Regions from separate parts of the Frankia alni ACN14a genome, predicted to be linked through region 3. Evidence: predicted binding sites of a transcription regulator. Region 3 holds the regulator's gene; each other region holds the start of a gene.
The links. Region 3 encodes LexA, which represses DNA repair genes until DNA is damaged. Its sites were predicted from a motif close to CGAACNNNNGTTCG; they were not measured.
Positions count from the first base shown of each region.

Region 1 (6,333 bases), 2.5 Mb from region 3:
CGTCATTTCCCTGCGGGATGAGCTGGACCAGGTTGATCAGCGAGTCGATGATCGGCTGAAAGGCCGTCTGGACGGCTTTCGGGTCGACAACTCTTTGGATCGTCTGCCGCTTCGCGGGCAGCGAGTCCATCCGGGTCTGGACGTCGTCGAGGGCCCGCCGGACCTCGCCGCCGAAGGAACCGCGCCGTCCGTTGGCCACCGCCTTGTAGGCCTGGTAGGCATCGTTCACCGCCGCCTGGCGGGGCGGGACGGCGGCGTCGTCGCGGGAACCGACCGGGCCGCTCGCCACGAAGCCGGTGCTGTACGTCCGTTCCGTCTGCAGGGCATGGGCGAGCGTCGACGCGGACCGGCCGATCTCGGTGAGATCCGAGATCCGGTTGACGTCACGGGTGCTGGTCAACACCGTGCTGGCCTCGATGGAGGAGTAGACCAGGATCGCGATGACCGGCACGGCCAGAATCGCGATCAGCTTGGTGCGGACCCGCCAGTTGGTGGGGTTGCTGGCGGCGCGACGAAGGCGCACCAGACCGGACCCCGCGGGGTCCGGTGGCGCCGCTGGGCGATCGTCGCGCTGCCCGCCGTCTTCGGTGTCCACGGGCAAACCCGGCGCCGAGGTCGGCTCCGGATCTGCGGCGATGCCCGTGCTGCTGGCCATCGGTTGTCTGCGCACGTACCTTCGCAACCTCTCCGCCAGCCTCCCGGAACACGTCGTACCAGGATGGCTCGGTATCGGGCCCTGATGTCCCTTGCCAGGCACCATAGCGGTACGAAGTCGGCATCCGAAAGGCGCCTACCGTAAGCGCCTTGGTGGCCGCACGCCAGTTGTGGTCACGGCGCACGGAGTCACCGTCTGCGTAACCGTCGCGAAGCCCGACAACGTACGCCCATCGTGACGTAGCGGTTGTCCCGGTGAGTGGCACTGAAGGTGCAAAGCAGGCATCTGCGACATCCGCCGTTACGGGTCTTCGGGGGCGCCGCGATGCGCCGCCGGTTCCCGTGAACGGGCGCCGATGGGCGGCGGCCGGGCCCGGAAGGTCGCCCGAGTAGGCCTGGCCCACAGGTGCCGCAGGGTCCGTAGGCTTGCGGGGTGAGCGAGTTGCAGCGCAGCGATGCTGGTCACGATGTGAGACCGGGGGCCGTGGGCCCGGCGGGGGGCGCCCCGACGGCGCCGGTGGCCAGGCCCGGCACGCCCGCGGGCGCCGGTGCGCCGGGGCATCCCGGCTACGACACGGTGTTGGTGATCGATTTCGGCGCGCAGTACGCCCAACTGATCGCCCGACGGGTCCGGGAATGCCATGTGTACTCGGAGATCGTGCCGTGGGACATGCCCGTGGACGAGATCCTCGCCCGCAGACCGTCCGCACTGATCCTTTCCGGTGGGCCGAAGTCGGTGTACTCGCCGGGAGCGCCTCGGGTCGACCCTGCGTTGTTCGAGACCGGGCTGCCTATTCTCGGCATCTGCTACGGCCACCAGGTGATGGCCCAGGCGCTGGCCGGCTCGGTCGCCCGGACTGGAACGGCAGAGTACGGAGCGACTCGCCTGTCGGTGACCGGGCCGGGCGTCCTGTTCGACGGCCTGCCGGTCGCCCAGCAGGTGTGGATGTCGCACGGCGACTCCGTGACCGCGGCCCCGCCCGGCTTCCGGGTGACGGCGTCCACCCCGTCGACCCCCGTCGCCGCCTTCGAGGATCCGACCCGCCGCCTCTACGGCGTCCAGTTCCATCCGGAGGTGGTGCACAGCGAGCGCGGGCTCGACGTGCTGCGGCACTTCCTGCTGGTGGGTGCGGGCTGCCGGCCGACCTGGACCATGGTGAACATCGTCGACGAGGCGGTGGCGGCGGTGCGCGCCCAGGTCGGCTCGGGCCGGCTGATCTGCGGGCTGTCCGGCGGGGTGGACTCCGCGGTCGCCGCGGCGCTCGTGCACCGTGCTGTCGGTGATGCCCTGACCTGCGTTTTCGTTGACCATGGCCTGCTGCGGGCGGGTGAGGCCGAGCAGGTCGAGCGGGACTTCGTCGCCTCCACCGGCGTCGATCTCGTCCACGTGAAGGCGGCCGACCGGTTCGCCGCGGCGCTGGCGGGCGTGACCGACCCGGAGCACAAGCGGAAGATCATCGGACGGGAGTTCATCCGGGTCTTCGAGGAGTCGGCCCGCGAGCTGGAGGCCCGCGCCGAGGCCGAGGGTGCGACGATCGAGCACCTCGTGCAGGGGACGCTGTACCCCGACGTGATCGAGTCCGGTTCCCCGACCGCGGCGAAGATCAAGTCGCACCACAACGTCGGCGGCCTGCCGGAGGACCTGCGGTTCGGCCTGGTCGAGCCGTTGCGCACCCTGTTCAAGGACGAGGTGCGCCGCCTCGGTGAGGAGCTCGGCCTGCCCGAGGAGATCGTCTGGCGCCAGCCGTTCCCCGGCCCTGGACTCGCCGTCCGCATCATCGGTGAGGTCACCCCCGAGCGGCTCGACGTGGTCCGGGCGGCCGACGAGGTGGTCCGCGACGAGATCCGCCGGGCCGGCCTGGACCGGGAGATCTGGCAGGTCTTCGCGGTGCTGCTCGCGGACGTGCGGTCGGTCGGCGTGCAGGGCGACGAGCGCACGTACGGGCACCCGGTGGTGCTGCGCGCGGTCACCAGCGAGGACGCGATGACCGCCGACTGGGCGCGGCTGCCCTACGGGCTGCTCGAACGGATCTCCAACCGGATCGTCAACGAGGTGGGACAGGTCAACCGGGTCGTCTACGACATCACCTCGAAGCCCCCGGGCACCATCGAGTGGGAGTAGGCCCGAACGCCCGTCGGCGGCAGGCGCCCGGCGGTCCTGACCGCCGCCGGGCGCCTGCCGGTTTGACGTCCGGGCAAGTCCGGAGCACGCTGAACCTGTGACCGTGCACGAGATGGCCATTACTTAGGCGCGCACCCGAGCTCCGGGTCCGCGCGCCAGCCCTTCCGCCCTCTCGGCGGGGGGCTTTTTTGTTGCCGCGGTCACGGCGAGGTGGCCGCACAGCCGCCGGGAGAGGCATCATGACCGCACCAGCCGCAGACGACGACCAACCGACGCCCGGGAGCGGGGACCCTGGGCCCGGCGAGGCCGACCCGGATGTCGAGGCCGACCCGGGCGTCGAGGCCGACCCGGGCGTCGAGGCGGACCTGTGTGCCGAAGCGGATCAGCGTGTCGACGCGGATCTGCGTGTCGAAGCCATCGAGGCGGCGGCCGGGGTGCTCGACGGCGTGGCGCGGCGGACTCGGGTCGTGCCTGATCCCGGCCTGTCGGCCGCGCTCGGCACACCCGTGTGGTTCAAGTGCGAGCACGAGCAGCACACCGGCTCGTTCAAGCTGCGTGGCGCCTACCACCGGGTGGCGACCGCGGACCCGGCGGCGCGAGCCCGGGGAGTCGTCGCGGCCAGCGCCGGGAACCACGCCCAGGGGGTGGCGTTCGCGGCGGCCACCTTCGGCGTCCCGGCGACGATCTTCGTACCGGCGGGGGCGAACCCCGTCAAGGTCGCCCGGACCCGCCGGTGGGGCGCGCGGGTCGAGGAGGTGCCCGGAGGGGTGGAGGCCGCCCTCGCCGCGGCCGCCGACTTCGCCGCCCGCGGCGGGCGCCTGCTCGTGCATCCCTTCGACGATTTGGCCGTGGTGGCCGGGCAGGGCACGATCGGTCTCGAGCTGCTCGACCAGGTGCCGGACCTGGGGACCGTCCTGGTCGGTGTGGGCGGCGGCGGGCTCGTCAGCGGGGTCGCCGCGGCGCTGCGAGCGCGCCGGCCCGGCGTGCGCGTGATCGGGGTGCAGTCGGTGCTGGCCCCCGCCTTCGCCGCCTCGCTGCGAGCCGGTCGGCGGCTCACCGCGGTGGTGGGTGCCGATCTGCCGGGCGCCGCGGCGCGCGGCCGGGGCGTTCCCACCATCCCGGGCAGCCGGCTGTCCGGGCGGCCGGTGCTGCCCCGACCGGCGGCGCGGCCCCGCACGATCGCCGACGGCATGGCGGTGAGCGAACCGGGTGCGCTGACCTTCGCGCTGGCCACCAGGCTGGTCGACGAGGTGGTGACCGTGGACGAGGCCGCCTTCTGGGAGGCGATGGTGCTGCTGCGCCGCGCCGGTCTCGCGGTGGAGCCGGCCGGAGCCGCGCCGGTCGCCGCGCTGCTGCGCCACGGCCGCCTCGTGCAGGGGCCGACGGTGGCGATCCTGTCGGGGGGCAACATCGATCCCGGGGTGGCCAGCCGGGTCAAGTCGCTCGCGGCGGTCGCGACCGACGACGTCGGCGAACTGCGGACCACGGCCTGAGGCGGCCCGCCGGGCGGTGGGCGGCCGAGGTGACCATAAGGTGGCGACACGTGGGTCGGCGACGTCGCGGGCGCGTGGCGCTTCACGGCGGGCCGCTCCGCGGCAGGCCGCCGCCGGTCCGGCCGGGAGGCGGCGCCTCCCCGGCGAGCCCGGCTCCGACCAGTCCGGCGTCGAACGTACGATCGAGGTCTGATGAGCACTCTGTTCGGTGAGTCCCCCCGTGCCTTCGGCGAGTCGGCCGCGGGCGTCGGCGGTGGCGTGCCCTACGACCTGTTCGGCCCGGCGGTGCTCGCCCCGTCCGCGGGCGGCGACGCAGGCGGCGGGGCACCCAGGCTCGATGCCGAGGGCCTGCTCGACGGGCTCAATCCGCAGCAGCGTGCCGCCGTGGTGCACATCGGCGCGCCGCTGCTGGTCGTGGCGGGCGCGGGCTCGGGCAAGACCCGGGTGCTGGCCCATCGCATCGCCTACCTGCTGGCGGCCCGGGGCGTGCGGCCCGGGGAGATTCTGGCGATCACGTTCACGAACAAGGCCGCAGCCGAGATGCGGGAGCGGGTCGGCGCGCTGGTGGGCCCGCGGGCGCGGGCGATGTGGGTCAGCACGTTCCACTCGGCCTGCGTGCGCATCCTGCGGTCGGAGGCGAAGCGGCTCGGCTACGGGTCCTCCTTCTCCATCTACGACGCCGCGGACGCGCAGCGGCTGATCACGCTGGTCACCCGGGATCTCGACCTCGACCCGAAGCGGCACCCGGCGCGCGGGCTGGCCGCGCAGATCAGCAACCTGAAGAACGAGCTGATCGACTGGGAGGCCGCCCGGGACCGGGCGAGCAGTCACCAGGAGCGCACCCTCGCCGAGGTGTACGCCGCCTACCAGCAGCGGCTGGCCCAGGCCAACGCGCTCGACTTCGACGACCTGATCATGATGACGGTCAACCTGCTCCAGGCGTTCCCCGACGTCGCCGAGCACTACCGGCGCAGGTTCCGGCACGTGCTGGTGGACGAGTACCAGGACACCAACCACGCCCAGTACGTCCTCGTGCGGGAACTCGTCGGCCAGCCCGCGCACGCCGACGCCGACGCCGACGTGCCAGGGCCGGGGGCGGCGGCGGACGCGGCGGTGTCGACCGTCACGTGGGCGTCGGGCGCCGTGCCGCCCGCCGAGCTCTGCGTCGTCGGTGACGCCGACCAGTCGATCTACGCCTTCCGCGGGGCGAACATCCGCAACATCGTGGAGTTCGAGGAGGACTTCCCCGACGCCGCGGTGATCCTGCTGGAGCAGAACTACCGTTCCACCCAGACCATCCTGTCCGCCGCGAACGCGGTGATCGCGCGCAACAACCAGCGCAAGGCGAAGCGGCTGTGGTCCGACGCGGGCGACGGGGAGAAGATCGTCGGATTCGTCGCGGACAACGAGCACGACGAGGCCGCCTTCGTCGCCGAGGAGGTCGACCGGCTCACCGACGCGGGGCTGGCCCGGCCCGCGGACGTCGCGGTGTTCTACCGGACCAACGCGCAGAGCCGCGTCTTCGAGGAGATCTTCGTCCGGGTCGGGCTGCCCTACCGGGTCGTCGGCGGGGTGCGCTTCTACGAGCGCCGCGAGATCCGCGATCTGCTCGCCTACCTGCGGGTGCTGGCCAACCCGAACGACACGGTGAACCTGCGCCGCATCCTCAACGTGCCGCGGCGCGGCATCGGGGACCGGGCCGAGGCGGCGCTCGCCGGCTTCGCCGAAGTCGAGCGGATCGGGTTCGCCGCGGCGCTGGAGCGGGTCGGCGAGGTGCCGGGGATCGCCACCCGCTCGGCGAAGGCGGTGCGCGAGTTCGCGGCGTTGCTCGCCGAGCTGCGCGCGATCGAGGCGGACGGACCGGTCGCCGTCGTCGAGGCTGTCCTCGAACGCACCGGCTACCTGTCCGAGCTTCTTGCGGAGGACACGGTCGAGGCCCAGGGCCGGGTGGAGAACCTGCAGGAGCTGGTCGGCGTCGTCCAGGAGTTCACCGAGCGCAACCCGCAGGGCACTCTCGCCGAGTTCCTCGAACAGGTCTCACTGGTCGCCGACGCCGACCAGGTT
Region 1 is NC_008278.1:1,217,573-1,223,905, forward strand. It holds gene FRAAL_RS05005 (sensor histidine kinase) at 1-655, opposite strand, end outside; gene guaA (glutamine-hydrolyzing GMP synthase) at 1,172-2,776, shown strand; gene FRAAL_RS05015 (threonine ammonia-lyase) at 3,016-4,269, shown strand; gene pcrA (DNA helicase PcrA) at 4,462-6,333, shown strand, end outside.
Region 1: a site for LexA is predicted at 4,441-4,454, ahead of pcrA (DNA helicase PcrA). Genes of this name have one in related genera too.

Region 2 (6,333 bases), 1.3 Mb from region 3:
CGAGTTGTGGGTCGGGATACAGGTCTCGCCCGCGAGGTAGAGGTGATCGGGACTGTCGACCTCGACGCACCGGACCGGCACAGACGCGATCGGTCGGACGTCCGTGATGTACCGCACCGCGGCCGCCGGGTGTCCGGTCGGCCGCAGTCGGGCGGCCTTGCGCGCAAGCCGGAAGACCTGATCCTGGGGAGCGAAGTTCACCGTGAAACAGGTGGACGTCTCCTCCGACCGGCCCCGCGTCCGCGTCGTCGTGACGGTCGCCCGACAGCCCAGCGAGAGAACGAGCTCACGGACCTCTCGGGCCAGCCTCGGGTTGGTGGTGGCGAACTGGGCGGTCGACCCGTTGCTCGCGACGGTGCCGTCGGCGTCCAGCAAACCTGCCAGCAGGTCACGGCGTTGCTGCTCGCTCGCCCGCAGATAGCCGGCCGGGATGTGCCGGTCGCCCAGCACACCGAGGGTGCGCAGCCGGGCCTGCAACGTCCCGGCCCGGGCGTGGCAGGAACGGCAACGCGGCCCGAAACCGGTGGTCCGGCCCCCGCAGTCCACGCAGCTTCGCACCGAGAGCGGCTCCGCGAGGAAACGCAGCTTGCCCCCGCAGGACTGGCCACAGGTGCGGACGCCGGGCATCGCGGCGGTGAACGGCCGCCCGCACACCGTGCAGGCCCTCTCGGTCGCCGCGGACCGCCGCAGCCCCGGTCGATGTCTCGCACTGGTGCTGCCCACGACCTCGTGTCCCCGGCGCCGGATCTCCTCGGAAATCTCCGGATCAGCCGAGGTCAGGCTCGCACAGGCCGCCGTTTCGTCGCCGAGCCAGGATCCCAGCACATACGGATCGACCGGCAGGTCGACCGCCGGCAGCTGGAACGGGCCGGCGACACGCACCGCATGGGTGCACCGGCGATCGGCAGTCCGACAACGCAGAGTGCGAGCGATCTCCTCCGTGGTGACCGGTCTGGTGAGCGTCGCGGTGCGGGAGCCCGAACGAACCGGACCGTCACGGCGAGGCTCCGCCCGGGTCTGCGTGATCCACTGATGCTGTCCGTCCGCCACGATCACGGACCCGTCGGAGAACTCGACCTCGTAGCACGGCCGGCCGTGCATCACGTCGGTGGCGGCGACCACGCGCGTCGGCCGCCCGTCGGCACCGATGAGCATGTCGCCGACGGCGACGCGGCCCATCGTCGTCCAGCCGGTCGGGGTGGGGAGCGCAGTCCCGAGGGCCAGCGCCTTACCGACGGCCGGGCGGGCCGCGACGATCCAGAGCTGGCCGCCGTGCAGGCCGTTGGTCAGCTCGTCGAGGTCCACGAAGCCGGTCGGCACGCCGGTCAGCGCGCCCTCGCCGCGGCCCTGGATCGACTCGATCTCCTCCAGGGCCGGGTTGAGCAGCTCTCCCAGCGGCAGGTAGTCGTCGTTCGCCCGCCGCTCGGTGACCTCGTACACGGCGGCCTGAGCGCGATCCACGACGTCGCTGACGTCGGGGGCGGCGCCGAAGGCGAGCTGGACGATGCGGGTGCCGGCCTCGGCGAGGCGGCGCAGGACCGCCTTCTCGGCGACGATGCGCGCGTAGTAACCGGCGTTCGCCGCGGTGGGCACGCTCGAGATCAGGGTGTGCATGTACCCCGGCCCGCCGACCCGTTCCAGCAGGTCGCGGCGGCTGAGCTCGGCCGCGACACTGATGACGTCGGCGGGCTCGCCCCGGCCGTACAGGTCGCCGATGACCTCGTAGACGAGTCCGTGGGCCGGGCGGTAGAAGTCCGCCATCCGCAGGACCTCGACGACGTCGGCGATGGCGTCCTTCGACAGCAGCATGCCGCCGAGCACGCTCTGCTCGGCCGGGAGGTCGTGGGGCGGGGTCCGCTCGAACTCCGCGCCGCCGCCTGCGCCGCCGCGCGAGATCTCCGTGACGCTCACGACGCACCCTCCCCGCTCTCCCGCAGATCCAGATTCGAACACATGTTCGTACACATCGGGGCTGCGGTCAACGGGCCACGCCACCGCGCCCAGCAGATCTCGGCCACTCGTCGACCCCCGTCACGCCGCGTCCGACACGGCGACCGCCACGCGACCCGGGTACCGGCGAGCGGCCGTTGAGCTGGCCGGGCGAGTCCGGCTGACCCAGTGTGGAGGGTCCGACCATACGGATCGACGAGCACCCCCACCAAAAAGTTATCCACAGGCCCATGTGGAAAAGCTGTGGGTAACCTGCCGGAACCTGGGGAGGAGCTCGGGACAGCGGCTCACACCCTGTGGAAAACAAGGATCACAAGGCCGAGGGTCCGCAGGCACCGCAAGCACAGCCGACCCGCCTCCTGTGGATAAAACAAGGCGGAAGAAAGTTCGCTGCGGACCGGTCCCGCAACGACGAACTCCCCCGGACCGAGGACCACCACTGGGGTGGGTCGGCCGGGGGAGTTCGTCAGTCCGGGGCATCCGCGCCTCGGCGGCGAGGCGGCAGTGCCGCCTCGCGAGGGCAATGCCGCCTCACCCGAGGGCGGTGCCGCCGGTCCTAGGCCTTCTTGACCTGGAGCTTCACCGACGCCGTCACCTCGGGGTGAAGGTGGACGGCAACGGTGTACGCCCCGAGCGACTTGATCGGCGTGGTCAGTTCGACCCGCCGACGGTCCAGCTCGGGACCGCCCGCCGCGGTGACGGCCTCGACCACGTCGGCCGCCGTCACCGAGCCGAACAGCCGGCCTTCCTTGCCGGCCCGGCTGATCAGCTCGACCTTGAGGCCGCCGAGCTGGCCGGCGATCTCCTGGGCGTGGCCGAGGTCGCGGACCGCCCGAGCCGAGCGGGCCCGCTTGATCTGCTCGACCTGGCGCTCCGCGCCCTTCGTCGCGAGGATCGCGTACTTGCGCGGCACCAGGTAGTTGCGCCCGTAGCCGTTGGCGACCTCGACGATGTCACCCGGGCTGCCGAGGCCGGGGACCTCCTGGGTCAGGATGAGCTTCATCCCGCCACCCCCTAGCGGGCCGAGGCGGTGTAGGGCAGCAGCGCCATCTCGCGGCTGTTCTTCACCGCCGTCGCCACGTCGCGCTGGTGCTGGCTGCAGTTGCCGCTCACCCGCCGGGCACGGATCTTGCCCCGGTCCGAGATGTACTTGCGCAGCAGCGAGGTGTCCTTGAAGTCGATGTACTCGACCTTGTCCTTACAGAAGACGCAAACCTTCTTCTTGGGCTTGCGCACGGCCGCCTTGGCCACGGATGTGCTCCTACCTCGTTGTGTCGACCGCGAGGACGACGAGCGCCCGCTCAAAACGGAGGCTCGTCTGAGTAGCCACCGGCCGGCTGCTGCGACCAGGGGTCATCATTCGGGACTCCGCCGGCCGGCGCACCGGAGGGGACGCCGGCGGGCGCACCGAAGCCGCCGCCAGTGCCGCCACCGCCGCTGTAGCCACCGCCACCACCGCCGTAACCGCCACCACCGCCGCCACCACCACTGCCGCCACCGCGGGCGGCGCGGACGACCTTGGCGGTCGCGTAACGCAGGCTGGGGCCGACCTCGTCGACCTCGAGTTCAATCACAGTGCGCTTCTCACCCTCGCGAGTCTCGAACGAGCGCTGCTTGAGCCGGCCCGTGACGATGACCCGGGCGCCCTTCTGCAGCGACTCGGCGACGTGCTCGGCGGCCTGACGCCAGATGGAACAGCGCAGGAACAGCGCCTCGCCGTCTTTCCACTCGTTGGTCTGGCGGTCCAGCGTGCGCGGCGTGGAGGCGATGGTGAAGCTCGCCACCGCGGCGCCGTTCGACGTGAACCGCAGCTCGGGGTCGCTGGTCAGGTTGCCAACGACGGTGATGACCGTCTCACCGGCCACGGGCGCCCTCCCGGATGTCGGCGGTCCACGACGGCGCGCAGATCGCCGTCACCGCGGACCAGGTCATGCCGCCACCCGGCGGCTCTGGCGAGGCTTCTTCGGCTCGGGAAGCCGGATGACCTTCGTGCGGATGACCGACTCGTTCAGAACGAGCTGACGGTCGAGCTCGGCGACCACGTCCGGCTCCGCGTGCAGGTCGATCACCGCGTAGATGCCCTCGTTGCTCTTGGCGATCTCGTAGGCGAGCCGGCGCCGGCCCCAGATGTCGACCTTCTCGACCACGCCGCCGCCCTGCCGGACGACGCCGAGGTACTGGTCGAGAGACGGCGCAACGGTGCGTTCCTCGAGATCCGCGTCGAGGATCACCATGAGTTCGTAATGACGTGCCAAGGGTGAACCCACCTCCTGTGGACTCAGCGGCCACGGATTCTCCGTGGCAGGAGGAGCCGTGGATCGGGTCTGCGCCGACGCGGACGAGCGCGGCCGCGCTGATCCAGGAGGGACCGCGCACCGGCACATCCGGACGGTCAGCAGTGCACTGCGGCCGCTCGCGGCAGGCTGACGATCCCGAGGAGATCGCCGGCTGACCAGCGAACAAACGCGTGCCCCGACGCACGGCGTGTCTCGACGAGCTTACTCGATCCTTTTCGGCACCCCGGGCGCCCCGACGACCAGGACCACACGCAGCCAGGCGGTCGCCACCCCGGCCAGGCAGACGAGATCAACCGAGACGAGCAACCCACGCAGGTGCCGTGACGGGGTGGGATCCGCGATCGCCAGCCCGAGCACGGCGAGCGCGGCCAGGCCCGCGATCCCGGCCGCCAGGTGGGCGAGGGAGCGCGGACCCAGGCCCGCGCCGCCGTCCGACCGGCCGCCGTCCGACCGACCACCGCCCAAGCGACCACCGCCCAAGCCCAGACCGTCCGAGCGACCGCCGTCTGCGCGAACGCCGTTCGAGCGCACACCGTCTGCGCGGTCCGCAGAGGCGTCCGCGCCGGCCCCGGATCCGGCGTCGGGTCGACCCGGCCGGGGATCCCCGGTATCCACCGCATCGCCCTTTCGTCACGTGGCCCCGACGCGGCGACACGCGCGTCAGCGACATCGTCGCGCATCCCCCGCCCGCAGGGTCGTACCACCGCGCCGACATGCGGCACGTCGCCGGGTCAGTCGACCCACTGGCCCTGGGTGAAGGCGATGACCAGCGTCGCCATCACGGGGGTGCACAGAAGCAGGTACACCGGCGCGACCCGGGGACTGCGCGCGGCAGCCCGCGCGAGCAGCAGGTAGAGCGGAAAGGCGACCAGGATTCCGCGAATCCCCGAGGCGTAGTAGTTCGTGCAGGCCATGATCGTGGTCATCACGCCGACGAAGGTCGCCTCCCCCCACCTCCGGCCGATCAGCAGGACGACCGTCAGCAGCACGCCGACGACCACCGCGAGCAGCTCCCCCCGCCAGAACCACACGAAGGTCGACGCCCCGTTGCCGTCGGTCGCCGACGACCAGGTGGTCGCCCACCCGGACCAGGGCCAGTCGGTGCCGCGATGCCAGCCGTCGCGCATGGCGTCGGTGTAGGCCCCCCAGCCGCCGGTGCGCGCGCGCAGGTAGCCCAGGTAGGCGAGGACGGGGATCGGCGGAAGGGCCAGCGCGAGCGCCGGCCAGGCGAACACCGGCCGTCCCGCGGCACGGCGGCCGACGACGTACTGCACGGCGAGCGCCACGCCGAAGGCGACGCCGCTGATCCGCGTGCTCGCCGCCCCCGCGCCGAGCAGGCCGGCCAGCCACCAGCGCTGCCGGCGGGCGGCCAGCCAGGACGCCGTCGCGAACGCCAGGAACAGCCCCTCCGAATAGGCGGCGAACAGGAACACCGCGTACGGGAAGGAGATCAGGCTGACGACGGCGAACCTCGCGGCCGGGGCCCCCACCTCGTCCGCGGCCAGCCGCCAGAGCGCGGCCGCGGTGACGGCGCCGGCGAGCAGGGAGACGACGAGACCGGCGACGATCCAGTCCGGCACGACGAGATGGACGAGGCGGATGGCCAGCGGCAGGCCCGGGAAGTCGACCTCGGTGCGGTCCGAGTAGGCGGGGGAGAGATAGCCGTACCGGGCGACCTTGGTGAACAGGCCGACGTCCCAGTGGTCCCAGAGGGTGCGCAGCCCGGGGGCGTCGCGGGCCGGGCGCGAGGTCAGCGCCCTCGCGGCGGCGAGGGAGAGCAGCGCGACGGCGATCCGGCTGCCGAGCCAGAGCGGCAGCGTGGCCCGAACGGACTCCGGCAGGCGGGACCAGGCCGCACGGGCGGTGTGGATGCCCCGAGCGGACGGACTCCGCGCGGCGGAGGTGCCGTCCGGCTCGGCCAGATGGCCCCGACCGGATGGGATCGCCGGGTGGGACGGCTCGGCGGCGTCGGCGGACGGATCCTGAGAGGCCGCCTCAGCCACCAGCGGATCCGCTTCCATCGGGGTCCGGGCTGTCGAGGGTGTCCGACCGGTTCTGCCGCGGCCGGAACAGCGCCCCCGGTTCC
Region 2 is NC_008278.1:7,451,720-7,458,052, forward strand. It holds gene dnaB (replicative DNA helicase) at 1-1,911, opposite strand, end outside; gene rplI (50S ribosomal protein L9) at 2,507-2,953, opposite strand; gene rpsR (30S ribosomal protein S18) at 2,965-3,201, opposite strand; gene FRAAL_RS29925 (single-stranded DNA-binding protein) at 3,252-3,815, opposite strand; gene rpsF (30S ribosomal protein S6) at 3,879-4,205, opposite strand; gene FRAAL_RS29935 (hypothetical protein) at 4,449-4,727, opposite strand; gene FRAAL_RS29940 (glycosyltransferase family protein) at 4,979-6,250, opposite strand; gene FRAAL_RS29945 (glycosyltransferase 87 family protein) at 6,243-6,333, opposite strand, start outside.
Region 2: a site for LexA is predicted at 1,947-1,960, ahead of dnaB (replicative DNA helicase). Genes of this name have one in related genera too.

Region 3 (6,333 bases):
GTCGTCCCGTGCGCGCGGGAACGGGCCGGCGGGGCGGCGATGCTGCTGGTGGGACGGGCGGGCGGGGCCTGCGCGGCCCGGCGGCGGCCCGTCAGGTGCGGGTGGCCGAGGCGCCGCGCGCCCGGCCGACCTCGTACTCCCCCGTACTCGGCTCGGCCCGGCCGAGGCCGCCCTCGACGATGTTCAACGGGTTCCCGCCGCTGCGGCGGCCCGGGGTCTCCGGGTGCTCGCGAACGGCGGCGAGCATGTCCCGGCCTGGGCGGCCGGGGCGTGAGGTGTCCGAGTCGACCCGCCGGCCACCGGACGGGGGGCTGTCGGGGCCGGCCCGCTGCATCGGGTCCGCCGGGTCGGTGAACGCCCCACCGGTGTGGCGGCCGGCCGGGCCCCCCAGCTCGTCGAGATCGTCGAGGTCGTCCGGCTCGGCGCCGCGGCGGGTACCGGACGTCTCGGCCCGCAGCGCCGCGATCGCGTTCTCGAAGTCGCCGAGCGACTCGAAGGCCAGGTACACCGAGGCGAAACGGAGGTAGGCCACCTCGTCGAGCTCGCGGAGCGGGCCGAGGATCGCCCGGCCGATCGCCTCCGCGGGGACCTCCGCCGAGCCCGAGGAGCGCACGGCATCCTCCACGCGCTGGGCCAGCAGAGCAAGATCATCGTCGCGCACCGGCCGGCCCTGGCACGCCTTGCGCACGCCGGTGATCACCTTGGCGCGGCTGAAGGGCTCCGCCACGCCGCTGCGCTTGAGCACCCGCAGCGACGCCTCCTCCATGGTGGTGAACCGGCGACCACACGACAGGCAGGATCGCCGCCGCCGAATCGCCGAGCCCTCTTCGGCCTCCCGGCTGTCGACGACACGGCTGTCCGGATGCCGGCAGAACGGGCATCGCACGCGATACGCCTCCTTCGTCCGGTCCGGCGCGGACCACCCGGCGCGGCGGGACGACGAGCCGGGAGCCGGCCCACGCCCGAGCACCGGCCAAGCCGTCCTGTGGACGGCCGCCCGCACCTCTGTGGAAAGCCTGTGCATCAACCTGTGGATGACTTACGCCCTCGTAAGCACCAGATGTTGTGTCCAACCTAGCGCACAACCCCAGTGATGGGGACACCGGCCCCCCCGCGTGTCACACCGGGACATCAGCCCGCGGGGGCGCGACAACCCTGCGCGAGGGCGCCTCACCCGCCCGCTGCCGCCGGAGACCGGCCCGTCACGGCGACGAGCCGCCGAGCGCCGGCCGGGATCAGACGGTGGCGGAGTGGACCGCCCGACCGGCGGGTCAGCCCAGCACCAGGAACTGGCCGGGGGTGAGCTCGACCGAGGGGAGATGGTTGATCCGCATCAGCCGATCCACGACGACACGGGTGTCGGCGTCGGGGTCGAGCGCAACGGCGATCTCCCACAGCGTCTCTCCGGCGAGCACCAGGTGACCCCGCGGCGGCTCGCCGGACCACGCGATCGAGGCGCGCGGCAGGACGCCCACCAGCACCGCGGCGAGGGCCAGCGCGACGACGGCGACCACGACAACCCGGCCGCGGCGGGTCAGCCGCAGCGGCGGCAGCGGCTCGCCGGCGCCACGGCGCACCGCCGACCGAGAGACCGGCGAGCGAGAAACCGGTGAACGAGACAGGCACGCCCCCGGAACCGGCCTCCCGGCACCGACCCCGGCGGCCGGCCGGGCCACTCGCACCCGCGCCGGACCGCCCGCCGGCCATCTCCCGGCCCGGCGCGCCGCCCGTTCCCGGGCAGCCGCCAGATCGACCACCTGCGTGGTGTGCGCGCTGTGCACGGCTTCCTCCCCAGGCACCCCGAACCAGGTCGCGGACGCCACGAACTCCCGTTCGATCGAACTCCTGATCGATTGTCGCACCGGAGACCCGCCAGGAAAAGGGACACGCTCGAACAGACGTTTGAGATTCCGCGACCGGGCGGTTACCGTCGAGACGATCAGGTTTGCACCGGGCGGTTTCCCCCGGTCGCGGACAGCCGGGTGCCGTGGGGGGTGCCGGTCTCGCCGGGCGAGGCCGTCAGCCGCGCGCACGTCCGGCGCGCGGCCGCGCGGCGACCAACCGGCGACGGAGTAGGCGACGAGGAGAGCGGTAGGCGATGACCAGCCAAGGCAGGGGTACACGCCGGGGCGGGGCCCGCGGCAACGTGCGGGCCTTTCCCGAAAACCCCGCGGACGCAGCCGGCCTGACCCCCCGGCAGCGCAAGGTGCTCGAGGTCATCCGGGCCGAGGTGGAACGGCGCGGGTACCCGCCCAGCGTGCGGGAGATCGGGGAGGCGGTGGGGCTGACCAGCACGAGCAGCGTGGCGCATCAGCTCAAGGTGCTGGAGGAGAAGGGCTACCTGCGCCGGGACCCGAACCGTCCGCGGGCCATGGAGGTGCTCAGCCCCGACCGGCCACGGCGCAAGGCCGATTCCGGCGCGGCGGCTGTCGTGTCGACGTTCCCGGGCGCCGCGGCGGCGCCGGCCGGGGTGGGCGGCGAGGGGTCCGCGGCCTACGTGCCGGTCCTCGGGCGGATCGCCGCCGGCGGGCCGATCCTGGCCGAGCAGGCGATCGAGGACGTCTTTCCCCTGCCGAAGGAGATCGTCGGCGAGGGCACTCTGTTCCTGCTCCGGGTCGTCGGCGAGTCGATGATCAATGCAGCGATCTGTGACGGCGACTGGGTGGTGGTGCGCCAGCAGCCGGTCGCGGACAACGGTGAGATCGTCGCCGCGATGATCGACGGCGAGGCGACGGTCAAGCGCCTACGGGTCCGCGACGGGAAGATCTGGCTGCACCCGGAGAATCCGACGTTCAGCGACATCCCCGGCGAGGAGGCGACGATCCTCGGGCGGATCGTCGCCGTGCTGCGCCGGATCTGACCGTGGACGGCCGGCCGCGCGAGGCGGCCGGCCGGTTCGGCTGCCACGAACCGCGGGACAGGTGCCACCGGCCGTGCCGTGCCCGTCGGCGGCGGGTCAATGCCGGTCCCGACAGCCCCGGTCCCGACAGCCCCGGTCCCGACAGCCTCGGTCCCGAGGGAACAGGGCTGACGGGCCAGGGCTGGGGGAATGGGTCAGGGCTGAGGGCAGGTCAGGGCTGGGATCAGGGCTGGAAGGCGTGCAGTTCCGCGGCGAGCGACGGGGACACCCTCGCGAGCAGGCGGGTGCCGTCCGCGGTGTGCTCCAACTCGAGCACCTCGCCGTGGGCGTGCACCCGTGAGACGAGATCGCCCCGCGTGTAGGGGACGAGGACCTTCATCTCCACGTCGGGGTGGGGAACCCGGGCGCACAGGGCGTCGACGAGCGCGGTCAACCCCTCCCCCGTGCGCGCCGAGACGAAGACAGCGTCGGGCGCGAGCTGGCGCAGGCCGGCGAGGACGGTCGGCTCGGTGGCGTCAACCTTGTTCACGACAATCAACTCGGCAACGTTGCCCGCGTCGATGTCGTTGAGCACCTCGCGCACCGCGGAGATCTGGGCGGCCGGGTCGGGAGCGGAGCCGTCGACGACGTGCAGGATGAGGTCCGCGTCGGCGACCTCCTCCAGGGTCGAGCGGAACGCCTCGACGATCTGGTGCGGCAGGTGCCGGACGAAGCCGACCGTGTCGGTGAGGGTGAACGCCCGGCCGTCCGGCAGGGTCGCGCGCCGCACGGTCGGGTCCAGCGTGGCGAACAGCGCGTCCTCGACGAGGACGCCGGCGCCGGTGAGACGGTTGAGCAGCGATGACTTGCCGGCGTTGGTGTAGCCGGCGATCGCCACCGCGGGCACCTCGCCGCGCCGGCGAGCCGACCGCTTCGTCTCCCGCACGGTCGCCATCCCGGCGAGCTCCCGGCGCAGGCGTGCCATCCGGGCGCGCAGTCGCCGGCGGTCCGTCTCGATCTTCGTCTCGCCGGGTCCACGGGTCCCGATGGGGGCACGTCCGCCGCCGCTGGCCGCAGCGCGGGACATCGACTCACCCCAGCCACGCAGGCGGGGCAGCATGTACTGGAGCTGGGCGAGCTCGACCTGAGCCTTGCCCTCCCGGGACGTCGCGTGCTGGGCGAAGATGTCGAGGATGAGCGCCGTCCGGTCGATGACCTTGACCTTGACGACCTCCTCGAGCTGGCGCAGCTGGCCCGGGGTGAGCTCGCCGTCGCAGATCACCGTGTCCGCGCCGGTCGCGGCGACGACCTCGGCGAGTTCGCGGGCCTTGCCGGACCCGACATAGGTCGACGCGTCCGGCCGGTCGCGACGCTGCACGAGCGCGTCGAGCACGACCGAACCCGCCGTGGTCGCGAGGGCGGCGAGCTCCGCCATGGAGGCCTCGGCCGACCGCAGCGAACCCGACGTCCACACTCCGATGAGGACGACCTGCTCCAGCCGAAGCTGGCGGTACTCGACCTCGGTGACGTCGTCGAGCTCGGTGGCCAGCCCGGGCACACGGCGCAGTGCCGCGCGCTCCTCCAGGTCGAAGCCGTCTCCCGAATCGTCATAGAAACCCGAGAGGTACGCCGAATCCGCATCGGCGAGGTCGATGAGGGATCTGTCGAAAGTGGACGCCGTCAGGGCGTCGGCAGGAAGAGTCATACCATCCGTTCTCAACGCGGCTCGCTGCCGCGAGATTCCGCGCCGCTTCGTCCGGCCAGGTCACGCGCGGGTTCCGGCGACCTGATGAGGTCCGCGACAGGGGCCGGCGCGGGCGTCGGTCGCTGCCTTGCGGATTCATCCCGTCTCCGACCAGGGTCCCACGCCGCCATGACGATCGCGAACGGTTTCCGGGTTGGCATGCCGTGGCCTTCACATCGGCCGGCACAGGCACCCGGAACGGGGCATGGGCGCCCAGACAGCGCAACGGACCCTCGGCGGCCACCTCACCGCGCTGCGGGCGCCCTGGCCTCGCCGACCTGACGCAAAGCGCTCCCGTGCACCACTGTCGTGACCGCGGGTCGACAAGCCCCCGGCACGAGGTAGACGCCCCGTTCGGGGCGCCCCGAACGGGACGTCGGCCGCGTACCGTCGACGCCGTGTACCGGGAACGACCGGCGACCCGGCTGCCGGCCACGATCTGGTCCGCGCACGGCCCGTCCGGGCCTGCCGGCGGCCTCGATCAGGCGGGGGCCGACCCGCTGCGGCGACGCCTGCCAGCGGGTGGCCCGGCCCCCGACGGGCGGGTGGCGCAGGTCCACCGGATCCTGCCCGACGGCTGCATCGACATCATCTGGAGCTCCGACGGCCGACTGATCGTCGCCGGCCCGGACACGGTCGCCACGCTCGCGAGCTGGGCGCCGGGGGTGCGCCACCTCGGCCTGCGCTTCGATCCCGGGTGCGGTCCGGCCCGGCTCGGGGTGCCCGCCGCGGAGCTGCGCGACCGCCGCTCGGAGCTTGCCGACCTGTGGGGCGCGGGGCCGGCTCGGCGACTCGCCGAGCGGCTCGCCGACGCGGGCGACCCGGCGTGGGTGCTCGAGACGTGCGTTGCCGCCCGTCCCCGCCACCCGGCACTGGGCGATCCGCTCATGCCGACGATCGTCGCCGGCATCCGGGCCGGATTGCCGGTGGCCGAGGTGGCGCGGGCAGCCGCGCTCAGCGAACGTCAGCTCCTGCGCCGCTGCCGGCAGATGTTCGGGTATGGCCCGAAGACACTCGCCCGCATCCTGCGGCTGCAGGACGCGCTGCGCTCGGCGCGGGCCGGCCGGCGCCTGGCGGTGGTGGCCGCCGACGCCGGCTACGCCGATCAGGCCCATCTGGCCCGGGAGGTGCGTGCCCTGGCCGGCGTCACGCTGACCAGCCTGCTGGACCCCCCGCCGAGGCCCCGGAGGACGGCGGGGGACAAGCCTGCCGGTTCTTGCGGTCAGGCAGTCGCGACGGCGGGTAGCGGGGCGAACAGGTCGACGTGGTTGCCGTCCGGATCGAGGACGGTCGCGTAGCGCTGGCCCCAGAAGGCGTCCCAGGGCGGCAGGTGGCCGGGGTGGCCGGCGGCGAGCAGGTCGGCGTGGAGCGCGTCCACCTCGGCGGGACTGTCACAGGCGAAGGCCAGGGTCACCCGCCCGGCGCCGCCGGTGGCCGGCGACCAGTCCGGGTCGAAGGAACGGATCGTCTCCTCGGTGTCGAAGGCCAGGCGCAGCCCGCCGGGCAGGGACACCTCGACGTGCGGTTCGGCGTCGGCGCCGGCCGGCGGGTCGAGCCCGAGCAGGCGGTAGAAGGCCAGGCTGCGGCCCATGTCGGCGACGATCAGGCCGATGAGACTGAACGTGGATGGCATGACCGCACCGTAGGACGTCGCAGGCCAGGCGGTCTTGTCGAAAACGGACGTCGCCGTCGGCGGACACGCCCGAGGTCCGCCGGAGCGGATCAGCGGCCGGAGGAGCCGGGCAGTCCG
Region 3 is NC_008278.1:6,173,154-6,179,486, forward strand. It holds gene nrdR (transcriptional regulator NrdR) at 92-886, opposite strand; gene FRAAL_RS24825 (LysM peptidoglycan-binding domain-containing protein) at 1,272-1,577, opposite strand; gene lexA (transcriptional repressor LexA) at 2,099-2,860, shown strand; gene hflX (GTPase HflX) at 3,084-4,544, opposite strand; gene FRAAL_RS24840 (helix-turn-helix transcriptional regulator) at 4,982-5,881, shown strand; gene FRAAL_RS24845 (VOC family protein) at 5,806-6,216, opposite strand; gene dapF (diaminopimelate epimerase) at 6,306-6,333, opposite strand, start outside.